Regions from separate parts of the Aurantimonas litoralis genome, predicted to be linked through region 2. Evidence: riboswitches for the same ligand, from Rfam matches in the RefSeq annotation. Region 2 holds a riboswitch; each other region holds the start of a gene.
The links. Region 2 has a riboswitch for thiamine pyrophosphate ahead of thiD (bifunctional hydroxymethylpyrimidine kinase/phosphomethylpyrimidine kinase). Riboswitches for the same ligand answer to the same signal wherever they lie in the genome.
Positions count from the first base shown of each region.

Region 1: another riboswitch for thiamine pyrophosphate. It lies ahead of thiO (glycine oxidase ThiO); the one in region 2 lies ahead of thiD (bifunctional hydroxymethylpyrimidine kinase/phosphomethylpyrimidine kinase).
Region 3: another riboswitch for thiamine pyrophosphate. It lies ahead of thiC (phosphomethylpyrimidine synthase ThiC); the one in region 2 lies ahead of thiD (bifunctional hydroxymethylpyrimidine kinase/phosphomethylpyrimidine kinase).

Region 1 covers NZ_JAPFBM010000005.1:324,025-334,065, reverse strand. Annotated here, with positions in the region: gene fabA (3-hydroxyacyl-[acyl-carrier-protein] dehydratase FabA) at 1-244, shown strand, start outside; gene fabB (beta-ketoacyl-ACP synthase I) at 282-1,499, shown strand; gene fabI (enoyl-ACP reductase FabI) at 1,514-2,359, shown strand; gene N7I30_RS13475 (thiamine phosphate synthase) at 2,388-3,059, opposite strand; gene N7I30_RS13470 (thiazole synthase) at 3,056-3,853, opposite strand; gene thiS (sulfur carrier protein ThiS) at 3,898-4,095, opposite strand; gene thiO (glycine oxidase ThiO) at 4,092-5,069, opposite strand; TPP riboswitch at 5,219-5,344, opposite strand; gene N7I30_RS13455 (DUF2937 family protein) at 5,405-5,917, opposite strand; gene N7I30_RS13450 (LysR substrate-binding domain-containing protein) at 6,043-6,936, opposite strand; gene N7I30_RS13445 (hypothetical protein) at 7,031-7,339, shown strand; gene pnp (polyribonucleotide nucleotidyltransferase) at 7,444-9,576, opposite strand; gene rpsO (30S ribosomal protein S15) at 9,876-10,041, opposite strand, start outside.
Region 2 covers NZ_JAPFBM010000001.1:802,525-812,565, forward strand. Annotated here, with positions in the region: gene N7I30_RS03810 (circularly permuted type 2 ATP-grasp protein) at 1-7, shown strand, start outside; gene N7I30_RS03815 (transglutaminase family protein) at 4-900, shown strand; gene N7I30_RS03820 (GGDEF domain-containing protein) at 993-2,180, shown strand; gene thiD (bifunctional hydroxymethylpyrimidine kinase/phosphomethylpyrimidine kinase) at 2,194-3,006, opposite strand; TPP riboswitch at 3,050-3,148, opposite strand; gene glgB (1,4-alpha-glucan branching protein GlgB) at 3,233-5,461, opposite strand; gene treS (maltose alpha-D-glucosyltransferase) at 5,458-8,781, opposite strand; gene N7I30_RS03840 (alpha-1,4-glucan--maltose-1-phosphate maltosyltransferase) at 8,810-10,041, opposite strand, start outside.
Region 3 covers NZ_JAPFBM010000003.1:218,618-228,658, reverse strand. Annotated here, with positions in the region: gene N7I30_RS08590 (GNAT family N-acetyltransferase) at 1-301, opposite strand, end outside; gene N7I30_RS08585 (polysaccharide deacetylase family protein) at 298-1,080, opposite strand; gene N7I30_RS08580 (hypothetical protein) at 1,156-1,332, opposite strand; gene thiC (phosphomethylpyrimidine synthase ThiC) at 1,442-3,250, opposite strand; TPP riboswitch at 3,372-3,499, opposite strand; gene N7I30_RS08570 (septal ring lytic transglycosylase RlpA family protein) at 3,810-4,199, opposite strand; gene N7I30_RS08565 (alkaline phosphatase D family protein) at 4,421-5,878, opposite strand; gene N7I30_RS08560 (cell wall hydrolase) at 6,055-6,900, opposite strand; gene N7I30_RS08555 (succinate dehydrogenase iron-sulfur subunit) at 7,013-7,792, opposite strand; gene N7I30_RS08550 (TRAP transporter large permease) at 7,955-9,235, opposite strand; gene N7I30_RS08545 (TRAP transporter small permease) at 9,330-9,911, opposite strand; gene N7I30_RS08540 (sialic acid TRAP transporter substrate-binding protein SiaP) at 9,984-10,041, opposite strand, start outside.

The sequences.
Region 1 (10,041 bases), on a different contig from region 2:
TTGGCTGGGCGAGCCCGGCCGCGGCCGGGCGCTCGGCGTCGGCGAGGTCAAGTTCAGCGGCCAGGTGACGCCGAAGGTCAAGCTGGTCGAATACGGCGTGGAGTTCCGCCGCGTGATGCGCTCGCGCCTGAAGCTCGGCATCGCCAATGGCTGGATGAAGGCCGATGGCGAGGTCATCTACAAGGCCAGCGATCTGCGCGTCGGCCTGTTCAGTGACGAGGACGCGGCTCAGGCCGCTGTCTGATGACGGCGCGAATCCTGGAATCGAGAAGGAGCGGACGATGAAGCGGGTCGTCGTGACGGGCATGGGGATCGTTTCCTCGATCGGCAACAATGTCGACGAGGTAACCGCCTCCCTCAGGGATGCGCGCTCGGGCATCAGCTTTTCCGAGGAATACAAGGAACTGGGGTTCCGCAGCCACGTCCACGGCAAGCCGACGCTGGACCCCACCACCATCCTCGACCGGCGCGCGATGCGCTTCCATGGCGGCGGCACCGCCTGGAACCACATCGCCATGGACCAGGCGATCGCCGATGCGGGGCTCGAGGCCGCCGACATCTCCAACGAGCGCACCGGCATCATCATGGGCTCGGGCGGCGCCTCGACCCAGACCATCGTCCAGGCGGCAGAGACCGCCCGCGAAAAGGGCCCGAAGCGCATCGGACCGACGGCCGTGCCGAAGGCGATGTCCTCGACCGCCTCGGCGACGCTGGCCACCTGGTTCAAGATCAAGGGCGTCAACTACTCGATCTCGTCGGCCTGCTCGACCTCGAGCCATTGCATCGGCAATGCCTACGAGACCATCCAGATGGGCAAGCAGGATGTGATGTTCGCCGGCGGCTGCGAGGATCTGCACTGGACCCTGTCGGTGCTGTTCGACGCGATGGGCGCCCTGTCCTCGGACTTCAACGACCGCCCGGAGATCGCCTCGCGCGCCTATGACAATGCCCGCGACGGCTTCGTCATCGCCGGCGGTGCGGGCGTCCTCGTGCTGGAAGAATACGAGCGGGCCAAGGCGCGCGGCGCCAACATCGTGGCCGAACTGGTCGGCTACGGCGCCACCTCCGACGGCGCCGACATGGTCGCCCCGTCCGGCGAGGGTGCGGTGCGCTGCATGCGCCAGGCGATCGGCCATCTCGACGGCCCGATCGACTACATCAACCCCCATGCCACCTCGACCCCGGTCGGCGACCGCATGGAGGTCCAGGCGATCCGCGAGGTCTTCGGCGACAACATCCCGCCGATCTCCGGCACCAAGTCGCTGACCGGCCACAGCCAGGGCGCCACCGGCGTGCACGAGGCGATCTACTCGCTCCTGATGATGAAGCACGGCTTCCTCGCCAAGAGCGCTCATATCGACGAACTCGATCCCGAGTTCGAGGGCATGCCGATCCTGCGCGAGCGGGTCGACAATGCGAAGATCGACCGGGTCCTGTCGAATTCCTTCGGCTTCGGCGGCACCAATGCCTGCCTCGCCTTCCAACGCGTGACGGACTGAGGTTTGGTGGGCACATGACCGATCTGATGAAAGGCAAACGCGGGCTCATCATGGGCGTCGCGAACCACAATTCCATCGCATGGGGCGCCGCCAAGGCGCTGGCGGCGCAGGGCGCGGAAATCGCCCTGACCTATCAGGGCGAGGCCTTCGGGCGGCGCGTGCGCCCGCTCGCCGAGGAGATCGGCAGCAAGCTGGTCATCCCCTGCGACGTCGAGGACACCGATTCGCTCGACCAGGTCTTCGCGACGCTGAAGGAGGAATGGGGCACGATCGACTTCGTCCTCCACGCCATCGCGTTCTCCGACAAGAGCGAACTCAAGGGCCTCTACGCCGACACGACGCGGGAGAACTTCACCCGCACCATGCTGATCTCCTGCTTCTCCTTCACGGAGGTCGCCAAGCGCGCCGCGGAGATCATGACCAATGGCGGCTCCATGGTGACCATGAGCTACGGCGGCGCCGTGCGGGTCATGCCGAACTACAACGTCATGGGTGTCGCCAAGGCCGCGCTCGAAGCCTCGGTGCGCTATCTCGCCGCCGATTTCGGACCGCGCAACATCCGGGTGAACAGCGTGTCGGCCGGACCGGTGCGCACGCTGGCCGGCGCTGGCGTCTCCGACGCCCGGCTGATGTTCAACTTCCAGCGCCGCAACGCGCCGATGCGCCGCAACACCTCGATCGAGGAAGTCGGCGGCGCGGTGCTCTACCTGATGTCGGAGCTGTCGAACGGCGTCACCGGCGAGATCCACTATGTGGATTCGGGCTACAACATCATGTCGATGCCGTCGCTCGAGGAGCTGAAGGCCCAGGAACACCGCAAGGCGGTCGTCGAGGGCGAGGACGAGAGCGGCGGCAAGTAGCCGCCCTCCCCACTCACAGCCTCAAAGCCTATCGCCGGTAGGGCGCGGTCGCCGCGAGCCATTCGCGCGCCCGCGCTTCCGGGTCCGCGGCCCGGGTCACGTCGGTGACCACCGCGGCGCCGTCGGCGCCCTGCGCGAAGACCTGCGGCAGCCGCTCCACGGTGATGCCGCCGATCGCCACCAGCGGCAGATCGCCGATACGCTGGCGCCAGACGCCGAGACGCTCGGGCGTCTGCGGCGCCCATTTCATCACCTTCAGCTTGGTCTGCCAGACCGGCCCCAGCGCGACGTAATCGGGCTCGGCGGCCAGCGCCACGGCGAGCTCGGCGCTGTCATGGGTGCTGATGCCGAGCTTCAGGCCCGCCGCACTGATCGCCGCCCGGTCCGCCTCGGCCAGGTCCTCCTGCCCCAGATGGACGACATCGCAGCCCTCCTCGATCGCCAGCCGCCAGAAATCGTTGATCACCAGCAGGCAGCCATGGGCCGCGCAGACATCGCGCGTGCGGCGGATCTCCTGCCGCAGCCTTGCCGCGTCCAAGTCCTTGGCGCGCAATTGCAGGAGCTTGACCCCGACCGGCACCAGCCGCTCGGCCATCTCGGCATCGTCGACGATCAGGTAGAACGGATCGAGCCGTAGCCCCGTCCCCGGCCGCTCCTCGGCACCGCGCTCCCCACTCCGATGTCCCTCCGCCCGGCTCATCGCGAACCTCCCGGTCCGCCGACATCGCCGAGCATCGCCTGCCCCAGCATCGGCGTCGAGGGCGCCGCCATGTCGCGCGGCGCCATCGGGTCCGCCTCGAAGGCCAGCCGGCCGGCCTCGACCGCCAGGGCAAAGCCCCGCGCCATCGCCACCGGATCGCCGGCCTTCGCGACCGCCGTGTTCAGGAGCACGCCGTCATAGCCGAGCTCCATGGCGGCGGCCGCCTGCGACGGCAGGCCGAGCCCGGCATCGACCACCAGCGTCACGTCGGGAAAATGCGCCCTGAGCTGGCGCAGGCCGTAGCGGTTGTTCAGCCCGAGCCCCGAGCCGATCGGCGCACCCCAGGGCATCAGCACCCGGCAGCCGGCCTCGACCAGCCGGTCGGCGACCGACAGATCCTCCACCGTGTAGGGCAGCACCTCGAAGCCCTCGCCGGTCAGGATGCGGGCCGCCTCCACCAGCCCGAACACGTCGGGCTGCAGGGTCTCGGCGTCGCGCACCACCTCCAGCTTGATCCAGTCGGTGCCGAAGATCTCGCGGGCCATCTGGGCCGTCGTCACCGCCTCGCGGGCCGAATGACAACCGGCCGTGTTGGGCAGGACGTCGAGGCCGAGGCCGCGGATCAGCTCCCAGAAGGCCTGGCCGGCCCGCGCCTCGCCGGATTCGCGGCGCAGCGAGACGGTGACGATACCGGCCCCGGACGCCTTGATCGCATCGGTCATCATCTGCGGCGAAGGATAGAGCGAGGTGCCCAGCATCAGCCGCGAGGCGATGCGGCGGCCATAGATGTCCATGCCGGTCACGGCGTGCGCCGTGTCGGTGTCGATCGTGTCCATGCTCAGCCTCCCTTCATCGGGGCGATGATCTCGATGGCGTCGCCCTCGGCAAGCCGCACCGTCCCGCGTTCGGTCTTCGGCACGAAGTCGCGGTTCAGCGCGGTGGCGACCACGGCGCCCTCATAGCCCAGTTCGACGAGCGCCCGGTCGAGGGTGGCGGCCTCGACGCTGCGCTCCTCGCCATTGACGGAAATTCTCATGATGCGTCCTTCAGCGTCTCTGCGAAGATTTCGGCGGCGGCCTCCGCCGCCATGGCCGGCGACAGCAGGAAGCCGTGGCGGTACAGCCCGTTCAGGCTGATAACCCGGCCGCTCCGCGTCACCTTTGGCAGATTGTCGGCATAGGAGGGCCGCAGGCCGGCGCCGGTCTCCACCAGCTCGGCCTCGGCAAAGGCGGGATGCAGCGCATAGGCGGCGTTGAGCAGCTCGACGGTGCCGCGCAGGGTGATGCCGCGATCGTCGTCGCTTTCCAGCATGGTCGCGCCCACCATGAACAGCCCGTCGGCGCGCGGCACGACATAGATCGGCGAGCGCGGATGCAGGAGCCGCACCGGCCGCGCCAGCGACACCTCGTTGGTGCGCAGCAGCACCATCTCGCCGCGCACCGCCCGCAACCGCGGCAGCTCCGGTCGCGCCGCGATGCCGCGCGCATCGACGATGCGATCATGGTCGAGGTCGGCGGCCGCGACGCGGCTGCCGAAATGCAACGCCACGCCGCGTTCGAGCAGCCGTTCGGCCAGCGCCTCCAGCGTGCGGCGCGGATCGAGATGGGCTTCCTCGGCAAAGAACAGGCCCTCGCCGAAACGGCCGGCGAGATCGGGCTCCAGCGCGGCGATCGCGTCGGCGTCGAGCCGCTCATGACCCTGCGTGCGGCGGGCGAAGCGGGCAAGGTCCGCGCGGTCGCGCCAGGGCGCCAGCACCAGCGTGCCGTGGCGCGCGACGTCCGGTACATGCCGCGACCACCAGTCGATCCCCGCCAGACCCGGCGCGACGATGGCCGCATCGGCGCTCTCGGCCTCGCAGTGCGGCGCCAGCATGCCGCCGGCCAGCCACGACGCGGCGGCGGTGCCAAGCTCGGGCGCCGCCTCGTACAGCGCGACATCGGCGCCCCGCTCGGCGAGTTCCAGCGCGGTGACAAGCCCGGCAACGCCGGCCCCGATGACGGCAACCCGCATGGTCAGGCCCCGCCGATGCAGCAGGCGTCGTGCAAACAGGCGACCCGGTCGGCCATTGTCTCGATCCTCCTCGACGCGTCTCGGAGATCCGGGTGATGGGCAGGGGAAAGATCGGCGGCGCGGCGCTCGCCGGCGGCGAACCGCATGCCATGGCCACCGCATTCCATCCCTCCGCCGGTCTCAACCGGATCAGGTTCGAAGGGTCGCCACGCGCTCACGCCTTTCGGCGGCCGATGGCCTCTCAGTTCCCTGCCGGAACTCCCCTTGGATGGACGGAATCTGTGCCTCCCAGGCGGCGCTGTCAACGCCGCCGCGCCAAGATCGCGGTCGCGGGCTCAGCTCGACGGCAGCCGACGCTCGCGGCGGCGTCGGCGCATGCGCGCGGCGCCATGGCCGCCGGCGCCGATCGCCCAGCCGAGGGCGAAACCCGCGACCGCCAGAAGCAGCCCCTCGACGGTGATCGGCAGGGCCGGCCGATAGTCGGCGGCGGCCCGCTCGGCGATCTCCCAGTCCGGATCGCCGGCCGCGACGAAGGGGCGGAACAGGGGCGCCGATTCGGCGACGCTGCGATAGCGCCGCTCCACCGCGTCATACCGTGCGATCGTCTGTTCGGCGTCCGTGCCCTGGCGCGCGACGAAGGCGTCGCGGTTCTCGCGCAACCGCGTGACGGCCTCGCTGCGCGACAGGTCGGAGGCCGCGGCACTGGCGTCGAAACGCTCGACGACCTTGCGCAATTCATCGACGGCGCCACCGAGGCGCTGCAGATATTGCTGGGTGAATTCCAGCGACTGGCTGGAGACGAGCCCGAGAAACAGCGCCGCCACGACGCGGATGATCAGCCCCGGCATTCCCTCATCCTCCCTCAAGGCTCCCCAACGCACCGGTCGCACAGAATGACCGCCGGCCCCGCGTCAGACGACGCGCCCCCGGCCACGATACGCCTGCTGCCTGATCATACCAGTCCCCGCGCCTGTCAGGCGAACAGCCGGGTGCCGCGTTCGGCGATGGCGCAGAAGCTGGCGGTCACATGGGCGGCCAGCGCATCGGCGACCGGGCCGGCGCCGTCGCGGCGGGCCAGCGTCATGCGGTAATTGCCCAGCGGCGGCAGGCCGCGCTCGGCGCCCAGCTGCACGATGTCGTCCGACACGACGCTGATCGGCAGCGGCGCGATGGCCAGGTCGGCGGCGACGGCCGCAAGCTGGCCGGTGCAGAACTCGCTGGTATAGGCGACGCGGTAGTCGATATCGCGGGCGTCCAGCGCCGCCAGCGCCATGCCGCGCCAGGCGCAGCCGGCATCGGCGAGGGCGAGCGGCAGCGGCGTTTCGGCCACGGCGAGCCCGCCGCGCGCGCCCACCCAGACCAGCGGCTCGGAATGGATGTAGTCCGGCCCGTCGAGGCGTTCGTCGTGACTGTAGACGGCGAGATCGAGCTCCCCGGACCAGCAGCGCCGCCGCAATTCCTCGGTGCGGTCCAGCCGCACCTCCACCTCGACCTTAGGATGGGTCCGGGCGAAGCGCCGGAGGATTTCCGGCATGGCGACCACGCCGTTGTCATTGGGCACGCCCAGCCGCACGCTACCCTCGCAGCAGGGCGACAGGAAGCGCGAGAAGGCCTCGTCGTTCAGCTTCAGGAGGCGGCGGGCATAGCCGAGGAAGATCTCGCCGTCGGCGGTCAGCGCCACGCTGCGGGCGTCGCGGCGGAACAGGTCTCGGCCCACCATGTCCTCCAGCTTCTTCACCTGCAGGCTGATCGCCGACGCGCTGCGATGCACCCGCTCGGCGGCCCGCGAGAAATTGCCGGTGTCGGCGATCGCCACCATCGTGCGGGCGAGGTCCATGTCGAGATTGGGCAGACTGGGGGTCAGCACAGGCGGAGCCTCCTGTTAGCGAAACTTGCCGCTAGGCTTACTCCTTCTCGTTTGTCTCATCAATGAGAAACCCTCACATTCGGCCCATCGGCAATTGGAGGTTCTCATACTGCATCATTCGGCCCTGCCCCAGCCCATCCGGCTCCACGAGGAGACGACCGGTCAACCCGGCCTTGTCGGCTGGCTGCATAACTGGACGGTGGAGAAGCGTCGGCAGCGGCTTTGCCGCGACGCCTTCAACACCCTTTTGCGCGTCGACGACCATATCCTGCAAGACGTCACCGGCCTGACCCGCCCGCAGGTCGAGGAGGTCGCGCGGCTGCCGCTCGCCCTCCACGCACTCGAGGCGATCGCCCGGCTGCAGGAGCGCTCGTCGCGGCGGCGGCACCGGCGGTCCGCCTGACGCGTAGGCACCGATCGGGTCCGAAGGTCGCGACCCTTACCCCAACGAAAAAGGCGCGCCCCGAGGGACGCGCCTTTCATTCTGTCAGCGAAGAGACGGCCTGATCAGGCGGCGTCTTCCTCGCCCTTCTTGATCTCCTGGCCGGTCTCCTGGTCGACGACCTTCATCGACAGGCGAACCTTGCCGCGCTCGTCGAAGCCCATCAGCTTGACCCAGACCTTGTCGCCTTCCTTGACGATGTCGGTCGTCTTGGCGACGCGATCGGCGGCGAGCTGCGAGATGTGGACGAGACCGTCACGCGAACCGAAGAAGTTCACGAAGGCGCCGAACTCGACGGTCTTGACGACCGTACCCTCGTAGACTTCGCCGACTTCCGGCTCGGCCACGATCGAGTGGATCCACTTCTTGGCCGCCTCGATCTCCTTGCCGGAGGACGATGCGATCTTCACCGTGCCGTCATCCTCGATGTTGATCTTGGCGCCCGTCTTCTCGACGATCTCGCGGATGATCTTGCCGCCAGCGCCGATGACGTCGCGGATCTTGTCGGTCGGGATCTGCATGACCTCGATGCGCGGGGCGAACTCGCCCAGCTCGGCGCGGCTTTCCGACAGCGCCTGGCCCATCTCCTGCAGGATGTGCAGGCGGCCGCCCTTGGCCTGGTCGAGGGCGATCTGCATGATCTCCTCGGTGATGCCCTGGATCTTGATGTCCATCTGCAGCGAGGTGATGCCCTCGGAGGTGCCGGCGACCTTGAAGTCCATGTCGCCGAGATGGTCCTCGTCACCAAGGATGTCGGACAGCACCGCGAAGCGCTCGTCTTCCTTGATCAGGCCCATGGCGATACCCGCCACCGAACGCTTCAGCGGAACGCCCGCATCCATCAGCGCCAGCGAGGTGCCGCAGACGGTCGCCATTGAGGACGAGCCGTTCGACTCGGTGACCTCGGAGACCGCGCGGATCGTGTAGGGGAACTGCTCCGGTGCCGGCAGCATCGGACGCAGGGCGCGCCATGCCAGCTTGCCGTGGCCGATCTCGCGGCGGCCGGGCGAACCCATGCGGCCGGTCTCGCCGACCGAGTACGGAGGGAAGTTGTAATGGAGCAGGAAGCGCTCCTTGTAGGTGCCGGTCAGGGCGTCGACGAACTGCTCGTCCTCGCCGGTGCCGAGCGTGGCGACGACCAGCGCCTGGGTCTCGCCGCGGGTGAACAGTGCCGAACCGTGGGCGCGCGGCAGGATGCCGGCCTCCGAGACGATCTTGCGGACCGTCTTCAGGTCACGGCCGTCGATGCGGCCGCCCGTGTCGAGGATGTTCCAGCGGACGATCTTGGCCTGCAGCGACTTGAAGACGGTGCCGACCTGTTCCTTGGAGTACTTCGTGTCCTCGACGCCTTCCGGCAGGAAGTGGCCGGTGACCTTGGCCTTCACCGCGTCGACGGCGTTGTAGCGCTCGGTCTTGTCGGTGATCTTGTAGGCGTCGCGCAGCTCGCCTTCGACCAGCTGCAGCATCTCGGCCTCGAGCGCCGAATAGTCGGCAACGACGTGCTCGCGCGGCTCCTTGGCGGCATGCTCGGCCAGCTTGATGATCGCGTCGATCACCGGCTGGAAGCCGCGATGGCCGAACATGACGGCGCCCAGCATTATATCTTCGGCCAGCTCGTGAGCTTCCGATTCCACCATCAGGACGGCGCCCTCGGTGCCGGCGACGACCAGGTCGAGCTGCGACTCGGCCATCTCGTCGACATGCGGGTTCAGCTTGTACTCGCCGTTGATGTAGCCCACGCGCGCGCCGCCGATCGGGCCCATGAAGGGCACGCCCGACAGGGTCAGCGCGGCCGAAGCGGCGACCATCGCCAGCACGTCCGGATCGTTCTCCAGATCATGCTGCAGGACGGTGACAACGACCTGGGTCTCGTTCTTGTAGCCCTGGGCGAAGAGCGGGCGGATCGGACGGTCGATCAGGCGGGAGACCAGCGTCTCCTTCTCGCTCGGACGGCCTTCGCGCTTGAAGAAGCCACCCGGGATCTTGCCGGCGGCGAAGGTCTTTTCCTGGTAGTTCACGGTCAGCGGGAAGAAGTCGAGGCCCGGCTTGGGCTGCTTGGCCGACACGACGGTCGCCAGAACGACGGTCTCGCCGTAGGTCGCCAGCACGGCGCCGTCGGCCTGACGGGCGATCTTGCCGGTCTCGAGGGTGAGCGGACGTCCCGCCCAGTCGATTTCCACCTTATGGGTATCGAACATGTTCTTGCCTTTTCATCCTGCGCGCCGAAACCGCTTTCTAGTGGTCATGGGCGGCGCGCGTTGCGGTGCCGAAACGCATCACGGGCAAGACGACGGGAGGCTTCACTTGTGGCACGCGGCGGGGGCGACCCGCATTCGCACCGGAAGCATCCGGCAATCCTGCCCCGTGACCGTTCGAAGGGTCGGACCTGCGAGCCTTGCGGGCGCGCCGGGTACCGGGGCATGACCGCCTCCGACGTGCGGAAGCGGCATAAGCGGCGGGCCGGAAGCGTATCGCCCCCGGCCCGCCGGAAAACTGACTAGCGGCGCAGTCCGAGACGGCCGATCAGGGTCGTGTAGCGCTGCTCTTCCTTGGACTTCAGATAGTCCAGGAGGCGGCGGCGCTGGGAGACCATCTTCAGAAGGCCACGACGCGAGTGGTTGTCCTTCTTGTGGTCCTTGAAATGCTCGGTAAGGTTGGTGATC
Region 2 (10,041 bases):
GGAATGATCTACGACATCCGCCTGCAGATCGGCTGCGCCTATCCCTCCGCCGTCGCCGATGCCCGCCATCTCCTCTATGTGCGGCCCCGCAACGACAGCGGCCAGCGCGTCCTCACCTCGACGGTCGTCGTCTCGCCCGATCCCGACGAGCATCATCACGAGCATGATTTCTTCGGCAATCCGGTCGAGGACGTGGCGTTCCGCCGGCCGCATGGCGAACTGGCCGTCGATATGCGGGCCCGCGTGCGGGTCGACCGCGCTCCGGTCGATCTGGCGGCAACGCCGACGGCCGATGCCATCGCCGACGCCGCCATCACCTGGCGCGGCAGCGACGCGCTGTCGCCGATCCATTTTCTCGGCCGCAGTCGCCGCATCGTGCCGGCCACCGACATCACCGCCTATGCCGCTTCGAGCCTCGACGAGGCGCCGCAGGCGGGCCCGGGCGTGCTGGCGCTGGCGCGGCGCATCCAGGACGACTTCGCCTACGAGCCCGGCGCGACGGACGTGCGCACCGGCGTCGCCGAAGCCTTTTCGCGCCGCCGCGGGGTCTGCCAGGACTTCGCTCATGTGATGGTGGCGGGCCTGCGCGGCGCCGGCATTCCCGCGGCCTATGTCAGCGGCTTCCTGCGCACCGAGCCGCCGCCCGGACAGCCGCGCCTCGAAGGCGCCGATTCCATGCATGCCTGGGCCGCCGCGTGGCTCGGCCCGGATGCCGGCTGGGTGGGGTTCGACCCGACCAACGGGGTCGCGGTGGAACGGGGCCACATCATCGTGGCCATGGGCCGTGACTATGACGACGTCGCCCCGGTCGCGGGTGTCGTCGTGACCGCGGGCCACCAGCAGACCTCGCATGCCGTCGACGTGGTCCCGCTGGACGGCGCCACCGCCGCGAGCGACTGAGGCTTATTGCGGACTCATCGTTGCAAGTCGTAACGAAGCGTCGACATCTTTCGCGCTAGTATCCCTACGTCATCTTCGTTTTTCGCGGGCACATGCAGATCCATACCCCCACGATGCTCCTTGTCCTGAGCGCGCTCTGTCTCAGCGCCAGCCTCTGCCATCTGGTCGAGTGGCGGAATCTGCGCGAGACGGCGCTGCTGTACTGGAGCGCCGGCATGGGTCTGATCGCGCTGGCTGCGGCCACGGCGCCGCTGCGGGTGTTCGAATTCTATGCGGTGGCCATCGGCGGGGCCAATGCGCTGCTGCTCGCAGGCTACGCGCTGCTCTATGTCGGCTTCGCCCGGTTCTGCGATGTCAAAACCAGCCTCTGGTGGTATGCTGGGCCAGTCGTCTGGCTGCTGTTCTACGGGCTGTCCCCGGCGGCAGAGAGCGTCGAGGCCCGGGTCGCCGTGATCTCGACCATTTCCGCCTTCTATTCGCTGGCCATCGCGCTGACCCTGCTCAACCCGACGGCCCGCAGCGGCCCGGCGCTGATCCTCAGCGCGGCCTTCGGTGCGCATGGCCTGTTCTGCGCCCTGCGCGTGATGCTGGTCGGCCTGCCGGCCGCCGTCTCCGACCAGCAATTGATGACCGGCTTCCTGTTCACGCTGGTGATGACCCAGGCCATCCTGATGATCGGCGTCAGCACCTATCTCGTCATCGCGATGGTGCGCGGACGGCATGAGCAGTCCCTGCGCCGCCTGTCGGAAACCGACTTCCTGACCGGCATCGACAACCGCCGGGCCTTCACGACCAAGGCGACCGCGCTTCTCAACGACGCCGATGCCGGCGACGTCGCCCTGCTCCTGTTCGATCTCGACCGCTTCAAGAAGATCAACGACGATCATGGGCATGGCTGCGGCGACGAGGTCATCAAGCTGTTCGTCGACAGCACCGCCGACCATCTGCGTCCGACCGACGTCTTCGCCCGGCTCGGGGGCGAAGAGTTCGCCGCCCTCGTCCGGCGACGCGACAAGCACGAGCCGGCCGTCATCGCAAGGGCGATCGTGCGCGGATTTGCCAATCAGGCCCGTACCGTCGGCGGCCGGTCGATCGCGGCCACCGTCAGTGCCGGCGTGGCCACCAACGAGGCGAACCGCGACCTGAACGGCCTGCTCACCGCCGCCGACCAGGCGCTCTACCGCGCGAAATCCATGGGCCGCGACCGCGTCGAGGCCGTCGCGGTGGACGTCCCGAAGGATGGACCGCCCGCGGACGACGCCTTGCTGCAGGTCTCCTGAGCCGAGCGCCCAGCTACCAGTGACCGTGGAAATGGTGCGTCGGACCGTGCCCGGATCCGACGTCCAGCCGGTCCGCCGCGCCGATGGCACCCGCGACATAGGCCTTGGCGATCCTCACCGCCGCGAAGGCGTCGCCGGTCAGCGCCAGCTGCGCCGCCAGCGCCGAGGACAGGGTGCAGCCGGTGCCATGGGTGTTGCGGGTTTGAACACGCGCGCCCTCGAACCATTCGCGCTGCGTTGCCGCCACCAGCAGATCCGGGCTGTCGTCGCCGCTCAGATGGCCGCCCTTCAACAGCGCCGAGCCGCAGCCCAGCGCCTGCAGGCGGGTCGCGGTCGCCTCCATTTCGTCCCGGTCGGTGGCTTCCTCCGCATCCAGCAGCACGGCCGCCTCCGGCAGGTTCGGCGTGATCATGTCGGCAAGGGGCACGAGTTCGCTGCGTAACGCCGCCACGGCCTCCTCGGCCAGCAGGCGATCGCCGCCCTTCGCGACCATGACCGGGTCGAGAACGACGTTTCGCGCCTTGTTCCGCTTCAGCGCATCCGCGACGGCATGGGCGATGTCGGCGGTGGCGATCATGCCGATCTTCACCGCATCGACGCGGATATCGGCGAAGACCGCATCGATCTGGCGGGTGACGAAGTCGGGCGAGACCAGTTCGACGCCGCTGACGCCCCGGGTGTTCTGGGCGGTCAGCGCGGTGATGACGGCCATGCCGTAGACGCCGTTCGCCGCGAAGGTCTTCAGATCGGCCTGGATGCCGGCCCCGCCGGAGGGGTCCGAGCCGGCGATCGAGAGAACGTTGCGGATGGTGGACTGGCTTGGCATCGCGGTCGGCTCCTGGCCGACGACGAGCCCGACGGAGCATGTGAGAGACCCCGCCGCGACTCCCTCCGCCGGCATTATCCGGGTCAGGTTCGAAGGGTGCATCTCAGCCCGCCGTTTCCGGCAGGCGCCCCCGTCACGCATTCGGTTCTACGCGGTCGCCGCCTTCATGTCAGCAGCGCCCGCGACGGGACGGCGGCGACCGGCCGCCGTCCCGCCTTCCGGCCGATCAACCTTCCTGCACCAGGACGATGGTGCCGAGCGGCGGCAGCGACAGGGGGATCGAGTAGGGCCGGCCGTGCACCGACACCTCTTCGGCGTCCTTGCCGCCCATATTGCCGACATTGGAGCCGCCGTAGATCTCCGAATCGGTGTTCAGGCGCTCGACCCAGCGGCCGGGCAGCGGTACTCCGATCCGGTACTCGTGGCGCGGCACCGGCGTGAAGTTCGACACGATCAGCACCGGATTGCCGGCCCGGTCCTTGCGCATGAAGGCGATGACGCTCTGCTCGACATTCGACGTGTCGACCCATTCGAAGCCGGCCGGATCGCAGTCGAGTTCGTAGAGCGCCGGGATCTCGCGATACATGGTGTTGAGATCGCGCACGAGGCGCCGCATGCCCTCGTGACCGGGCTGCTCTAGGAGATGCCAGTCGAGGGAGCGGTCGTGGTTCCACTCGCCGACCTGGCCGAACTCGCCGCCCATGAAGATCAGCTTCTTGCCGGGATGGGTCCACATGAAGCCGAAATAGGCGCGCAGATTGGCGAATTTCTGCCACTCGTCACCCGGCATCTTGCCGAGCAGCGAGCCCTTTCCGTAGACCACCTCGTCATGGCTGAGCGGCAGGACGAAGTTCTCCGAATAGGCGTAGACCATGCCGAAGGTCATATGGTGGTGGTGGTAGCGCCGGTTGATCGGGTCTTCCTGCATGTAATGCAGGGTGTCGTGCATCCAGCCCATGTTCCACTTGAAGTGGAAGCCGAGGCCCCCGGCGAAGGTCGGGCGTGACACGTCCGGGAAGGCGGTCGATTCCTCGGCATGGGTCGTCGCCTTGGGATAGTACTCGCCGACCCGCTCGTTGGTGTCCTTCAGGAACGCCATGGCCTCGAGATTCTCGCGCCCGCCATGGATGTTGGGCTCCCATTCGCCGTGCTCGCGCGAATAGTCGAGATACAGCATCGAGGCGACCGCATCGACGCGCAGGCCGTCGATGTGGAAGCGGTCGAGCCAGTAGAGACCGTTGGCGACCAGGAAGTTCTCCACTTCCGGCCGGCCGTAATCGTAGATCAGCGTGTTCCAGTCCTTGTGGAAGCCGCGACGCGGATCGGGATGCTCGTAGAGCGCGGTGCCGTCGAACTGGCCGAGGCCATGGGTGTCGGTCGGGAAATGCCCCGGCACCCAGTCGAGGAGCACTCCGATGCCGGCTTGATGCAGCGCATCGACGAGGCGTGCGAAGCCTGCGGGCGATCCGAAGCGCGAGGTCGGCGCGTAGAGGCCGATCGGCTGGTAGCCCCAGGACCCGTAGAAGGGATGCTCGGAGACCGGCAGCAACTCGACATGGGTGAAGCCCATGTCGCGTACATAGGGCACCAGCTCGGCGGCCAGTTCGTCATAGTCGAGATAGGCGTTGTCCGGACCGCGCCGCCACGACCCCAGATGCACCTCGTAGATCGAGATCGGCTTCTCGCGATCCTGCCAGTCGGCCGCATGGGCCTGGAATTCGTCGTCCTTCCATTCGTGCTCGACGAGCCCGTCGACGATGGAGCCGGTCGACGGCGCCATCTCCTGCAGGAAACCGACCGGATCGGTCTTCAGCGGCAAAAGGTTTCCGTCGGCGCCGATGATCTCGTATTTGTAGACCTCGCCGCGCCCGACGGCGGGGATGAACAATTCCCACACGCCGCACTCGTGGCGCTTGCGCATGACATGGCGGCGACCATCCCAGGAATTGAAATTGCCGACCACGGACACGCGCCGGGCGGCTGGCGCCAGCACCGCGAAGGCCGTGCCCTCGACGCCGTCCATGATTGTCGGATGGGCGCCGAGCTTCTCATAGAGGCGGTAGTGATTGCCTTCCGCCAGCAGATAGACGTCCTGCTCGCCCAGCACCGTGCCGAAGCGATAGGTGTCCTCCTCCTGCCAGCGTTCGCCGCCATGCGTGAACTGCAGGCGATAGGCGTCGTCCGGTTTCAGGCCGGACACGTAGCCCGAATGGAAGCCGTCGGCACCGCCCGCTTCCAGCTCGCCCAGGAGCTTGCCCGCCGTGTCCACGACCGCGGCCGTCTCGGCACCGGGCCGGAAGACGCGCACGATGGTGCCGCCGTCGGCCTTGCGCGGTCCGAGCACGCCGAAGGGATCGCCGTGAATGCCGCGGCCGATGGCATCGATCTGATGCGCGTCGGCGCGATGGTCGGTCGAAGCGGCCGCTCCGCGCGATGAGGAACTCGTCAGCGTCATTTCAAAACCTGTCGTTTCTCGAGGAGCGCCACGATTCCCCGCAGCGGGATCGACAGCCATGCGGGGCGCATCGTCGCTTCGTAGCGCAGTTCATAGAAAGCCTTCTGGAGCACGAAGAGATCCAGCAACTGCCCGGTCGCCGGGTCGGCAAGCGACATGCCGGAGGCCTCGCTCCAGCGCGCAAGGAAGGTCTCGGTGACCTCGTCGCGCCAGCTCTCGGCCATTTCGCGCAGCCGCTCGACGGTGCCCTCGTCGGCGGGGCCCGCCTTGTCGCGAGCGGAGAAGGCGGCGTAGTCGAAGGAACGGATCATGCCGGCCACGTCCCGCAGCGGCGAGGATTTGCGCCGCCGCTCTTCCAGGTCGCGGCCCGGCTCGCCCTCGAAGTCGAGGATCGCCACGTCGTTCTTGGCGACCAGAACCTGGCCCAGATGGTAGTCGCCGTGGATCCGGGTGCGGTGCGAATTGACCGTCAGCTTCATGAAGCCGTCGAACCAGGTCAGGATGTCCTTCTCGGCCCCGAGCAGGCGATCGACGTCCAGACCGATGCCGTCGCCGGCATTGTCGCGCATGCGGCGCAGCACGGTCAGCGCATCCGTCGCCTCGCGCTTGGCTTCGGCCAGCATCTCCGCCAGCGACGCCGTGTCTATCGGCTCCGGATCGAAGGCCGGATCGCCGGTGACCGTCGCCAGCGCCGCGTGCATCTCGCCGGTCCGCGTGCCCAGCACATCGCCGACATCGATCTGGATGGCGAGCTTGAGATCGCTCATCGGCGCGATCTCGGCACCGTCTTCCGTGGCCGGCTCGTTGGAATAGGCGTGGTCGCGCAGATAGCGCGCCAGCGCATCGGTGACGACGGTCCAGGCGTCGCCCTGGTTGCGGACCTGCTCGAACAGCGCCGCGATCGCCGTGCGGCTGCCATCCTCGCGCACCAGTTCGATCGAGCCGAGCAGCGCGGGCGCGGCCTCGAAATCGGTCTTCTCGGTGAGGAAGCGGGTGATCTCGAGTTCCGGCTGAACACCGTCGCGCAGGCGGCGGTAGAACTTCAGGATCGCCTCGTCACCGACAAGGACGGAGGTGTTCGACTGCTCGCCGGCGATCGCATGGATCTGTTCCGGCTCGACGAGCAGGGCCCGTGCCAGCCCGTCGCGTTCGGTTTCGGACGCGGCAACGTGCAGGGACGCACCGCCGAGATCGATATCGACACCGGCCGCGATCAGCGAGACGACGAGCTTGGCGAGATCCGGGTCCCGCGTGCCGTCGACGACGGCACCGATGCGCGGACCCTGCCGGATCTTGGTCAGGGTGTAGGGCAGCAGCGGGGCTTGCGAGCTCAGATTCTCTTCGCCCCATTTGGCGCTGAGCGGCATGAAGTAGCGGTGCTGGCCGTCCTCGGCCTCGACGACGATCTCGTTGAAGAGATGGCGGCGGGAGTTCGGGGTCGGCGGCCCAAGCACTTCCAGCGAGACGCTGCGCTGGCCCTCGGCCTTGGCGGCGAACCAGCGCTGGCCGCCGACGAATTCCGGCAGCACCGATTCCAGTTCATGCTGATTGCGCGCATTGATCGTGCCCTTCAGGTCGCCGGAGACGACGAGGGTCGAGAAGGCGGGCAGCGGCGTCGGCTCGGGCGCCCTCGTCGCGGTCGCGGCGAGGTCGAACCAGAAAAAGCCGAAGGCCGGCAGGGTCAGCATGTAGGTGCCGGTGCCAATCTGCGGGAAGGTCGACAGGCCGAGCATCTCCACCGGCATGGCGCCGGCGAAGTCGGCGAGTTCCAGCTCAACCGCCTGCGCCGAAGACGAGAGATTGGCGACGCACAGGATGCGCTCGTCGCCATATTCGCGCAGATAGGCGAGAATCTTGCGGTTCGACGGATAGAGGAACTTCACCGTACCGCGGCCGAAAGCTTCCTTGGTGCGACGGACCTGGATCAGGCGCCGCATCCAGTTGAGCTGCGACGCCGGATTGTTCGACTGCGCCTCGACATTGACGGCCTGGTAGCCATAGACCGGGTCCTGGATCACCGGCAGATAGAGCCGCTGCGGATCGGAGCGGGAGAACCCGCCATTGCGGTCGGCGGACCACTGCATGGGCGTGCGCACGCCGTCGCGATCACCGAGATAGTAATTGTCGCCCATGCCGATCTCGTCGCCGTAATAGACGGTCGGCGTGCCGGGCATCGACATCAGCAGCGCGTTGAGAAGCTCGACCTTGCGGCGATCGTTGCCCATCAGCGGGGCGAGCCGGCGGCGGATGCCGAGATTGATCCGGGCGCGGGTGTCGGCCGCATAGGTCGACCAGAGATAGTCGCGCTCCTCCTCGGTGACCATTTCCAGCGTCAGCTCGTCATGGTTGCGCAGGAAGATCGCCCACTGGCAGTTGGCCGGGATCTCCGGCGTCTGCCGCATGATGTCGGTGATCGGGTGCCGGTCCTCCTGCGCCACCGCCATGTACATGCGCGGCATCAGCGGGAAGTGGAACGCCATGTGGCACTCGTCGCCGTCGCCGAAATAGGGACGGGTGTCCTCCGGCCACTGATTGGCCTCGGCCAGGAGCATGCGGTCGGGATAGTGCTTATCCAGATTGGCGCGGATCGCCTTCAGGACGTCGTGGGTCTCCGGCAGGTTCTCGTTGTTGGTCCCTTCCCGCTCGACCAGATAGGGGATCGCGTCGAGCCGCAGCCCGTCGACGCCCTTGTCCAGCCAGAAGTGCATGACCGACAGCACTTCCTCCAGAACCTTCGGATTGTCGAAGTTCAGGTCCGGCTGGTGCGAGAAGAAGCGGTGCCAGAAATACTGCTTGGCGACCGGGTCCCAGGTCCAGTTCGACGTCTCGGTGTCGGTGAAGATGATCCGGGTGAGATCGTAACCCTTGTCGTCGTCGGCCCAGACATAGAAGTCGCGCTCGGGCGAACCCTTGGGCGCGTTGCGGGCGGCCTGGAACCAGGGATGCTGGTCGGAGGTGTGGTTGATCACCAGCTCGGTGATCACCCGCATGCCGCGGTGATGCGCTTCAGCGATCAGCCGCTCCACGTCCTCGATATTGCCGTAGGACGGATTGACCGAGCGATAGTCGGAGATGTCGTAGCCGTCGTCGCGCAGCGGCGAGGGATAGAACGGCAGCAGCCAGATCGCCGTCACGCCCAGCGCCTGGATATAGTCCAGCTTCTCCAGAAGCCCCGCGAAGTCGCCGATCCCGTCCCCGTTGGAATCGAGATAGGTCTTCACGTGGAGTTGGTAGATGATCGCGTCCTTGTACCAGTCCGCGGCATCCGGATCGGGTCCGGTGGCGTGATCGGTCGGCTGGACGGAAACTTGTTCGTTCATGGAGAGGCTGCTTCCCGAAAGATTGGTGTCAGCGTGAGATCTTGAAGACAGCGTAAGGCCGCTCCTGCGGATTCAGCCACCAGTGCTGAATCTTGCCGTGCCAGGCGAACTCGCGTCCGTCGACCATGTCGGTGACCCGGACCGTGCCGTCGTCGGGCAGTCCGAGCTCCCACATCGGCACCTCGAAGTGACCGCCCTGCGCCGAGTGCGGATCGAGATTGACGAGAAACAGCAGGAATGAGGAACGATCCTCCGTCCGCTTGCCGTAATAGAGGATCTGGTCGTTCCAGAAATTGTAGAAGGCGAGGCTGCGGAAATCCTGCAGCGCCGGCTCCTCGCGGCGGATCCGGTTGAAGAAGGCGATGTCCTCGCGGATGTTGCCCTCGGCCTTCCAGTCGAAGGCGCGGATCTCGTATTTCTCGGAGTTCAGATATTCTTCCTTGCCCGGCACGGGCAGGAATTCGCACAGCTCGAAGCCGGAATAGACGCCGTAATTGCCGCCGAGCGAAGCCGCCAGCGCAAGCCGGGTCTGGAAGCCGGGGCGGCCGCTGACCTGCAGATAGACCGGGTTGATGTCCGGCGTGTTGACGAAGAAATTTGGCCGCATGTACTCGGCGCATTCGTCCTGCGTCAGTTCGGTCAGATATTCGGCCAGCTCCGCCTTGGTGTTGCGCCAGGTGAAGTAGGAATAGGACTGGTTGTAGCCGACCTTGGCAAGCCGCTTCATCACCTTCGGCCGGGTGAAGGCCTCGGCGAGGAAGATCGCGCCGGGATCGACGCGGCGTACCTCGGCGATCATCCACTCCCAGAAGGGGAACGGCTTGGTGTGCGGATTGTCGACGCGGAAGATCCGCACGCCCTTGTCCAGCCAGAACAGCACGATGTCGCGCAAGGCGTACCAGATCGACGGCAGCGCGCCGCGATAGAAATGGACGTTGACGATGTCCTCGTACTTCTTCGGCGGGTTCTCGGCGTATTTGATGGTTCCGTCGGGCCGCCAGTCGAACCATTCCGGATGCTCCTTGATCCATGGATGGTCGGGCGAGCACTGGATGGCGAAGTCGATCGCGACTTCGAGCCTGTGGTCGCGCGCCCGCGAGACCAGCCGGGCGAAATCCTCGAAATTGCCGAGCTCCGGGTGGATGGCGTCGTGGCCGCCCTCGGGCGAACCGATGGCATAAGGGCTGCCGGGATCGGTGGGGCTGGGCGTCAGGGTGTTGTTGCGCCCCTTGCGGTTGGCGGTGCCGATGGGATGGATCG
Region 3 (10,041 bases), on a different contig from region 2:
GCAGCAGATCGTCGCCGGTGCCGTCGCCGCGATAATCGGCGAGGAGATACCAGGAGGACAGATCGCAGAAGCGCCGCAACTGGCCGCCGATCATGCGGTCGCTGTAGATCGTGCCCATGAAGCCGACGATATGCCCGCCATCCTCCACCAGCCAGCCGCGCTCGACGCCCTCCGGCCGCCAGGGATAGTCGAGCAGCCGGGCCCAGCGCTCGCGCGGGATCCTGGCGTTCATGTGGGTGTGCAGGAGTTCGACCACCGCGGCGATGTCGCCGGCTCGTGCGGGTCGCACGATCGCGCTCATCGGACCAGTTCGTCCGTCGGTGCGCCGGCGAACAGTGCCCCCGCGTCACGCCATCGGACCGCCGGATGAGCGGCGAAAAGGGCCAGCAATTCGTCGAGAAACGCCCAGGTCTCGGCGTCGTGGTCGAGATGGTGGGTGAGGATGCCGAAGGGCTCGGCCGGATCGCTGCGCCCGAGCCGCCGGTCGGCAAGGCGCTCGGCGGCCAGCCGGACCAGCTTGTCATGCCCGGCGAAACGGGCGCCGCCCTTCCAGGTGAGAAGATCGAGATGGGCGTTCACATGGCGGCAAGCCACGTGTGGCGAGACGGTCTGCCGCGGCCCGAACACCGAGATGCCGGCATAGCCCATGGCCGGCAATGCCTCGGCCACCGCCGGCTCGATCCGATTCCAGGGCGGCACCATCACCGGCACGAAACGGTCGCCGAATGCCGCCGCCAGGCGGCTGCGCCCCTCGTCGAACTCCGTCAGCACCTCGGCCAAAGGCCGGTCGCCGCCGCATTCCACGGCGCGTCCGCCGGGCGCGGCATGGTTCCTGTGGGCGTGGCCATGCTGGAGGACGGTCAGGAGCGGATCGCCGCGATGGGCGACCAGGCTGTCCGCCAGACCGGCCGGAATGACCGCCAGCGCCAGCGGTGCGGCATGGCGGTGCGCGGCGGCGACCAGCGCCTCGAGCGCCGGCGTCGCGGCAATCGCATCGTCGTCCCGCCACCACATGTCGATCCGCCGGTCGGCATCGTGCCAGGCGTCGAGTTCGCTCAGAAGGTCGTCAGCGTTCCGCATGGCGCGGCTTTAGCGGCGATCGGGCGTCCGGGCAATTGCTGCGCGGCGCGACCGATCGGCCAGAGCAGGAGACGGTCAGTCTCTTTCTTCGTCTTCCTCGGCGTCCTGTTCGTCGTCCGGAACATCGGTGCCGATCAGCCGCTCGTCGGGCTCTTTGCCGGCAAAGGAATTGTCGGTGCGCTGCAGCGCATTGTCGAGGACGCCGCCATCGGCGGGCTTTTGATCGTGTCTGGGGGCCTTCGGATCGGCCATGGTGCGTTCTCCTGATGCAGTCGAACGCCTAACCACCCGAAGGCCCGCCCCGTTCCACCTTGGGGACACGGGAGGCGGCAGCGCGCCGCCGCCTCCGTTTCGCTGCGCCCTACTCGGCCGGCACGTCGCCGGCGGGCATGTAGAGATCGCCGCCTTCGCGATATTTCTGCGCCATCTTCTCCATGCCCTCCTTCTGCGCCTCGGCGCGGATGTCGTGGGAGATCTTCATGGAGCAGAATTTCGGACCGCACATGGAGCAGAAATGCGCCACCTTGTGCGCCTCCTTGGGCAGCGTCTGGTCGTGGAAGGAGCGCGCCGTCTCCGGGTCGAGGGAAAGGTTGAACTGGTCCTCCCAGCGAAACTCGAAGCGCGCCCGGCTCAGCGCGTCGTCACGCAGCTGCGCCGCCGGATGGCCCTTGGCGAGATCGGCGGCATGGGCCGCGATCTTGTAGGTGACGACGCCGACCTTCACGTCGTCGCGGTCCGGCAGGCCCAGATGCTCCTTCGGGGTGACGTAGCAGAGCATCGCCGTGCCGAACCAGCCGATCATCGCCGCCCCGATGCCCGAGGTGATGTGGTCGTAGCCCGGCGCGATATCGGTGACCAAGGGTCCGAGCGTGTAGAACGGCGCCTCGCCGCAGACCCGCATCTGGCGGTCGACATTCTCCTTCACCTTGTGCATCGGCACATGGCCCGGCCCCTCGATCATCACCTGGCAGCCCTTGGCCCAGGCGATCTTCGTGAGCTCGCCCAGCGTGTCGAGCTCGGCGAACTGCGCTGCGTCGTTGGCATCGGCGATCGAGCCGGGGCGCAGGCCGTCGCCCATGGAGAAGGACACGTCATAGGCCCGGCAGATATCGGCGATCTCCTCGAAATGCTCGTAGAGAAAGCTCTCGCGATGGTGGTGCAGGCACCACTTCGCCATGATCGAGCCGCCGCGCGACACGATGCCCGTAGTGCGGTCCACCGTCAGCGGAATATGGGACAGCCGCACCCCGGCATGGATGGTGAAATAGTCGACGCCCTGCTCGGCCTGCTCGATCAGCGTGTCGCGGAAGACCTCCCAGGTCAGGTCCTCGGCGATGCCGTTCACCTTCTCCAGCGCCTGGTAGATCGGCACCGTGCCGATCGGCACCGGCGCATTGCGGATGATCCAGTCGCGGATGTTGTGGATGTTGCGGCCGGTGGACAGGTCCATCACCGTGTCGGCGCCCCAGCGGATCGCCCAGACCATCTTCTCCACTTCCTCGGCCATCGAGGAGGTGACGGCGGAGTTGCCGATATTGGCGTTGATCTTGACCAGGAAGTTGCGGCCGATCGCCATCGGCTCGACTTCCGGATGGTTGATGTTGGCCGGGATGATGGCGCGGCCGGAGGCGACCTCGTCGCGCACCCATTCCGGGGTGATGAAATCCGGGATCGCCGCCGAATACGGCTCGCCGTCGCGCTCCAGCGCGCGCTTGGCCTCGGCACGCCCGAGATTTTCGCGGATCGCGACGAATTCCATCTCGGCGGTGACGATGCCGGCGCGGGCATATTCGTACTGGGTCACGGCGCGCCCGCCCGTCGCCCGGCGCGGTGCGTTGCGAACCGGAAATTCCGGCGTCAGCTTCTCGGCCGGCAGATTGCCGTTGTCCTCGGGCTGCACCGCGCGGCCCTCGTAGAATTCGGTGTCGCCGCGGGCCGCGATCCAGCTCTCGCGGATGCGCGGCAGGCCCTTGGCGATGTCGGTCTCGACCTGGCTGTCGGTATAGGGGCCGGACGGATCGTAGACGATGACGTCGGGCTCGCCCGCGGTCGGGTGCACGGTGATCGCGCGCATCGGCACGCGGATGTCGGGAAAGGCCGTTCCGGCCAGGTAGATCTTGCGGGAGGCCGGCAGCGGGCCGGCGGTGACGGTGGGTGTCACGGCATTCATCTTGGTTCTCCAGTCGCGCTCGCGTCGGAGATCCAGTTCTGCTTTCGGTGATCGAAAACTCTCGTCGGCCTGTCGGATCGCCCCTGTTGTCGGGGGCTTGGCCCGCATTGCGGGCCGGAGAGGTCGGCGGCTTTCCCATCCCTACGCCAGTATGAACTGGATCAGGTTCGTAGGGTCGCCGCGCGCTTCGCCGATGATCGGCAGCCGTCGGCCTCTCAGTTCCTTGCCGGAACTCCCCTTGGACGAGCGGACGGTAGCAGTCCCCGTGGGGGTGTCAACAGCGGTTGCAGCGGTCGTTACCGAACACCGGCGCGAGACACGAAGAGGCAGAGAGAAGGAAGACGGGAAGCAGGATCGGCAGCGGCCGATCGGGACATCGCGGCGGCGATGCAGGCGATGCGCCGCGGGCCGGGACGACCGGGAGGTGGTCAGGGGTAAAGCCCGAGCCAGAGCCCGCGATGCGTGTCGCGGGCGGTCCGCGGCGCAAGCGGCGCCGTCGGACGAGATGTGTCACATGCGGGCGGCCAGCGCCCCGTCATGCGGCGGCAAAGCCGAGACCCTAGAGGATGTCGAGGCTGACCTTGGCGGTGCCCGAATGGATCATGCCGATCTTCGATGCCGCGGCGCGCGACAGGTCGATGATCCGGCCGCCATGATACGGGCCGCGGTCGTTGATGCGCACGACGACGGACTTGCCGTTGCGACGGTTGGTGACGCGCACCTTGGTGCCGAAGGGCAGCGTCTTGTGAGCCGCCGTCATGGAATTCATGTTGAAGCTTTCGCCGTTCGCCGTGCGGCGACCATGAAAGCGCTTTCCGTAATAAGAGGCGGAACCCGAGGCCGCGGACTTCGTTTCGGCTACGACCGGAGTGATTGCGGCGGAGTACGAACCGACCATCGTTCCGGCGAAAAGCGCGGCCGCGAGAGCGGCCTTCGGCAGAAACTTCATTCTTGGCATGTCCTTGAGATGCGACGTTTGCGACGCCGCTTCCTTCGTCAATTCCTGTGACGAGAAAAAGGACGGACTCTGGCAGCAATAGGGTCTTTCTACGACAGCGGAACTTTTCGGGCCCTGGCGTATCGTCCTGAGCCCAAACGAGGAATTTCCGTCCGAGCCCTGTACTGAATGCGACAGCGATGTCGCATTCGCGCCGATGTCGCCTTAACCGGTCAGACTGCCAGCTTCGGGGTCCGGCCGCTGTCTTCGAGTTCCCATTCGGCCTGCCAGTCCATGCCGTCCTGCGACAGGACGAGGTAGTTGCGCTCGCTCGTATAGGTCGCGCGGCGCGAGGGCAGCGGCCGCAAGCGGATTTTCCGGCCGCGCAGCGGGCTCTCGCCGACCCGCGCGAGAAGGCCGAGCGCAAACGGATAGGCCGGCCCGGGCGCCGGATGGGAAATGCCGGACGCGACGAGCTGGTGCATCACACTCCCGTTCAGAAGCCGCATCTCGCCGCGCGTCGCCAGGTGGATTTCGCCGGAGACGACCACGAGCCCGCCAACGGCCCGCTCGGCGCGATCGGCCAGGCATTGCAGACAGCGGATCCATTCGCGCCGATGTGCCCGGCTCTGCCACTGGTCGCGCAGATCGTCGGACAGCTTGGCGACCCGCGGCACGATGCCGGCGACCAGCTCCGCCCAGCTCAGGCGCGGCCCGAGCACCGGCACGCTGGACATGAGCACGATCCGGTCCGGCTCCGGCGTCGTTTCCAGCGCCGTTTCGAAGCTCTTCCATCCGACCGGCCCCATCACCCTGTCGGGACGGCGTTCGCTGCGCAGGTCCGGCGCGAGGATCGTCAGGCCCGGATAGCGCACCGCAACGCCCAGGCTGCGCGCCTGCCGGTCCAGCGCGATCGCCGGCAGATCGGCCTCGTCCGCCGCCAGCTGGAAGATCAGGAACATTTCGCGCGCCGCCTCGAACAGACCGCGCCCGACGGGACTGTCCAGCAGCGCTGTCGGATGGCTGCCCCAGCCGTCGATGATGTCGTGGTCGTCCCACATCGACACGGACGGCACATGGGCCGACATCGCGCCCATGGCGGGCCGGGCAAAGCTGATCAGATAGCGCTCGAAATAGAAGCGCCGGATCGCCGCGCGCGCCTCCTCGGTCAGCGGGACGGTCCCGCGCTCGTCGGGCTTCAGCGTGGTCCAGCGGCGCACATCCGGATGACAGGCCAGGACGTCGTCGGCATAGAGCTGGTCGCCGCCCTGCAGCATCAGGGAGAACGGCGCGCGGTCGTGCTCGGCGGTGAGCCGGGTCCACATGGCGTCGCGCTCGGCGATGTCGCGCGTGAGATCCCCGTTCTCCTGGCCATTGCAGGAGACATAGGCGATGCGCGCCGCGCCGCCGTCGGGGCTGACGACGGCATAGTCGGTCTCGTCGATGCGGTAGGAGCTGGCGGTGCCGGCTGGCAGCGAGAAATCGTAGCGCCAGACCGTGCGGCCGAACCTTGTGGCCAGCGCAATCGGCTGCGTCGCCTCGCCCGCAGCAAACAGGTCGGGCGCCGCGGCCGCCTCGTCCAGGACGAGGATCGCGGCAAGATGGTCGCGCCGGCCATCGCCGCCGCGTGCATAGAGGATCGGGCCGATCCGGTCCGGGAGCGGATCGGCGGCGGAAACGGTCTCGGTCATCGGCTCCTGCCGGCTTGGCTGTGACCGATGCCCGTCCCGGCTTCGGTCTCGCCCGCCATATAGGAAGCCATGGTTGCCATGCCGACCGCAATGCCGCCATCACGCGGGCCGGACGATCGCATGCCAGCGGAATCGAGGGGGATTGCGGCCTCCGCAGAGCCCCGCGCCGGCCGAACTCAGTCGGTGGTGGCCGTCTGGACGCCGGGCAAGGCCTGCATGCGGGCGTCGAGCGTGGCCGTATCGGCGGCATCCGGCGTCGGCGCGGCGGCTTCCGCCGCACGAACGCGCCCGCCCTTGCCGCTGTCGGCGCGGGCCGGTTGTTCGGTCAGGCCCTGCCAGAGCGTCAGGAACGGATTGGCCTCGTCACCGGTGGTCTTGCGCGGCGCCATGGCGGTGGCCGTCGCCAGACCGGCCGGCGCGGACGTGTCCTGTTTCGGGCTCGGCGCGACGGCGGCGGTGCGGACCTCGTCGATGGCCGCAGCGGCGCCCTTCTTGCGGACCTCCGCCTGGGACGCCATGCGGAAGCCGGCGCTGCGCTGGTCGCGCGAAACCTTCTGGTAGAAGGCGTTGCCGCCGGCAATCACCTTGTAGTGCATGTTGCCGTAGCGGAAGCTCAGGCCCGCCGTGTGGAAGAACTTGGCATCGCCGACAGCAGCGTGGCGCTTGCCCGACAGGACCTCATGGGCGGTCTGCATCGCCAGTTCCTTGCCGGCCCCCATGTCGCGGGTCATCACGCCGGGCGCGAACTGCTTGGGCTGGGCAACCACGTCGCAAACGGAATCGGGATAGCTCGGCGAGCCGACGCGGTTCATCACCACGGTGCCGACGGCGAGCATGCCCTCGCGGCTGGAGCGGTTGGATTCGAAGAACATCGCCCGGGCGAGGCATTCCTGGCTCGGACCGTAGCTGAGGGGCGACACCACCTCCTCGATCTCCGGTGCGCCGACACAGCCGGACAGGACGGCGACGGACAGAAGGGTGGCAAGGGCCGGCAAACGGCCGCGGATCGACAACGTGCTCATGGCGCTGTCGTGGTCACGAAATGTGTCGGCAAACGGGGCGGCGTGTGCGGGAATGACACCGGCAGGCGATTCCGCCAGCCGGTGTTGCCGAATCGCCGCGCCTGCCGCCGGGTCAGACCCGGCGTTCGATCATCATCTTGCGGATCTCGGCGATCGCCTTGGCCGGGTTCAGTCCCTTCGGGCAGGACTGGGTGCAGTTCATGATGGTGTGGCAGCGATAGAGCTTGAACGGATCTTCCAGGTCGTCGAGCCGCTCGCCGGTCGCCTCGTCACGGGAATCGATCAGCCAGCGATAGGCCTGCAACAGCACGGCCGGGCCGAGATAGCGGTCGCCATTCCACCAATAGGACGGGCACGAGGTCTGGCAGCAGAAGCACAGGATGCACTCGTAGAGGCCGTCGAGCTTCTCGCGGTCCTCATGGCTCTGGCGCCATTCGCGCTCGGGCTCGGGCGTATCGGTCTTCAGCCACGGCTCGATCGAGCGCAGCTGGGTGTAGGGCACCGTCAGATCGGGGATCAGGTCCTTGATCACCGGCATGTGCGGCAGCGGATAGACCTTCACGGCGCCGCGGATCTCGTCCATGCCCTTGGTGCAGGCCAGCGTGTTGGAGCCGTCGATGTTCATGGCGCAGGAGCCGCAGATGCCCTCGCGGCAGGAGCGGCGCAGCGACAGCGTCGAGTCGACCTTGTTCTTGATCCACAACAGCGCGTCGAGAACCATCGGGCCGCAATCGTCGGTGTCGACGTAATAGGTGTCGGTCCGCGGGTTTTCCTCGTCGTCCGGCGACCAGCGATAGATCTTGAACTCGCGCACATTCGTCGCGCCCGCCGGCTTGTCCCACACCTTGCCGGGATTGATGGTGGAGTTCTTCGGGAGGGCAAGTTCGACCATGAGGATGTATCCGGTGCCTTTCTGGAATCGTTCGCAACATAAAGCGTGCGCTGCAAAACACCAGAGACGAAACGGCGCGGAAAGGCTTCAAATCGTTTGAAGTCCGGCCGTTTTCCGGTGTCTGCGACGTTGTCTCGCGGCCGCTGCCGGGTGACGCCTGCCTCAGCGATAGATCAGCGTCGGCAGCCACATGGTCAGGGCCGGGATGAAGGTGATCAGGAACAGCACCACGAAGAGCGGCACCAGGAAGGGCGCCGTCGCCGACATGCAGCGCTCGAACGGAATGCCCGACACCCGCGACAGGACGTAGAGCACCATGCCGATCGGCGGGGTCAACAGGCCGATCATCAGGTTGAGCACCATGATCACCCCGAAATGCACCGGATCGACGCCCATCTGCATGGCGATCGGCAGCAGCACCGGCGTCAGGATGGTGATCGCCGCCACCGTCTCCATGAAGCAGCCGACGATCAGCAGGATCAAATTGATCAAAAGCAGGACGACCCACGGATTGTCCGAGATCGTCAGGATCAGCGCGGCGAACTGCTCCGGCGCCCGGTTGGAGGTCAGGATCCAGGCGAAGATCGAGGCCGCGGCGACGATGAACAGGACGACGGCGGTGGTCTCGATCGTGTCGAAGGAGACCCGCAGGAACCGCTTCAGCGTCAGCGTGCGATAGACCACGAGGCCGAGGATCAGCGCCCAGGCGCAGGCCGCGATCGCCGCTTCCGTCGGCGTGAAGGCGCCGGTCAGGATGCCGCCGACGATGATCACCGGGGTCATCAGCGACAGGAAGGCGCGCTTGAAGGTGAAGCCGAGGATCGACAGCTTGAACGGCTGGTCGACCGGATAATTGCGGCGGCGGGCATAGATAGCGATCATCGCCATCAGCGAGACCGCCATCAGCAGGCCCGGAATGAAGCCCGCGGCGAAGAGCTGGCCGATCGAGGCGCCGGCGACGACGCCGTAGATCACCATCGGCAGGGATGGCGGAATGATCGGCCCGATGGTCGAGGACGCGGCGGTGATGCCGACCGCGAAGCCCGGCTCGTAATTGGCGTCGCGCATCGCCTTGATCTCGATGGCGCCGAGGCCGCCGGCATCGGCCACCGCTGCGCCCGACATGCCGGCGAAGATCACCGAGGCGCCGACATTCACATGGCCGAGGCCGCCGCGCATCCAGCCGAAGATCGCCTTGGCGAAGTCGAAGATCCGCTCGGTGATGCCCGCGGCATTCATCAGGTTGCCGGCGAGGATGAAGAACGGGATCGCCAGCAGCGGGAAGGAATCGACGCCGTTGATCATGCGATGGATGACCACGACGTCGGGCACCCGGCCCTCGACCAGGATGAAGATCGCCGAGGAGCCCGCCAGCGCGATGGCGACCGGCACGCCGAGGATGATCATCCCCAGAAGCAGCACGAACAGCATCGTCAGCAGCATGGAAACCCCGAACAACAGGTAAGGCCGCGACCGGCCGGGCGCACCGGCCCGGTGTCGCATGCGAAGGAATGGGAGGCAGCGGCGCGCCTGGGCATCAAAGGCCGGTGCCCGTCAGCGCGAAGCGTTCCGGGTCGATCAGCCGGCTGGTGCCGCTGCGCCAATGGCGGATCAGGGCGACGAGCGCATAGACGGTCATCAGCGCGAAGCAGACCGAAACGCCCCAGTAGACGGAGGATTTCGGCACGTCGATCGAGACCATCTTCTGATGCGTGCGGCCGGCAAGCTGGACGCAGAACCAGCCCATGGCGCCGTAAAAGACCAGCGTGATGACATCGACGGTGATCTGCGCCACGAAGCGGCCCCGCCGCGGCAGGTAGCGATAGAACAGCTCGACCGCGATGTGGCTTTCCTTGCGGGCCGCCATGATCGCGCCGATGAAGGTGACCGCGATCAGAAGGAAGCGCGCGATCTCCTCGGTCCAGCCGAGGGAATTGTTGAGCACGTAGCGCGTGAAGAACTGCAGGAAGACCACGAAGGCTAGGAGCCAGAAGACGCCGAAGACGACGCCGTCGCTCCAGCGCAGATCGGACAGATCGACGGGCTGGTCGGCGAAGGGGTTCGGCTCCAGCGGCTGCACGCCCGCTTCCGGGCCGGGTTCGATTTCAGGTGACGCCATGACCGCATCCGGAACGAGGAGACAGGCCGGGCGCGCTGAGCGCGCCCGGCGAGACTTCCGAGGGGAAGGAGACTATTCGATCGCCTGGAGGCGGTCGTAGGTCTCCTGGTCCCAGGTCGCGTCGGGACCG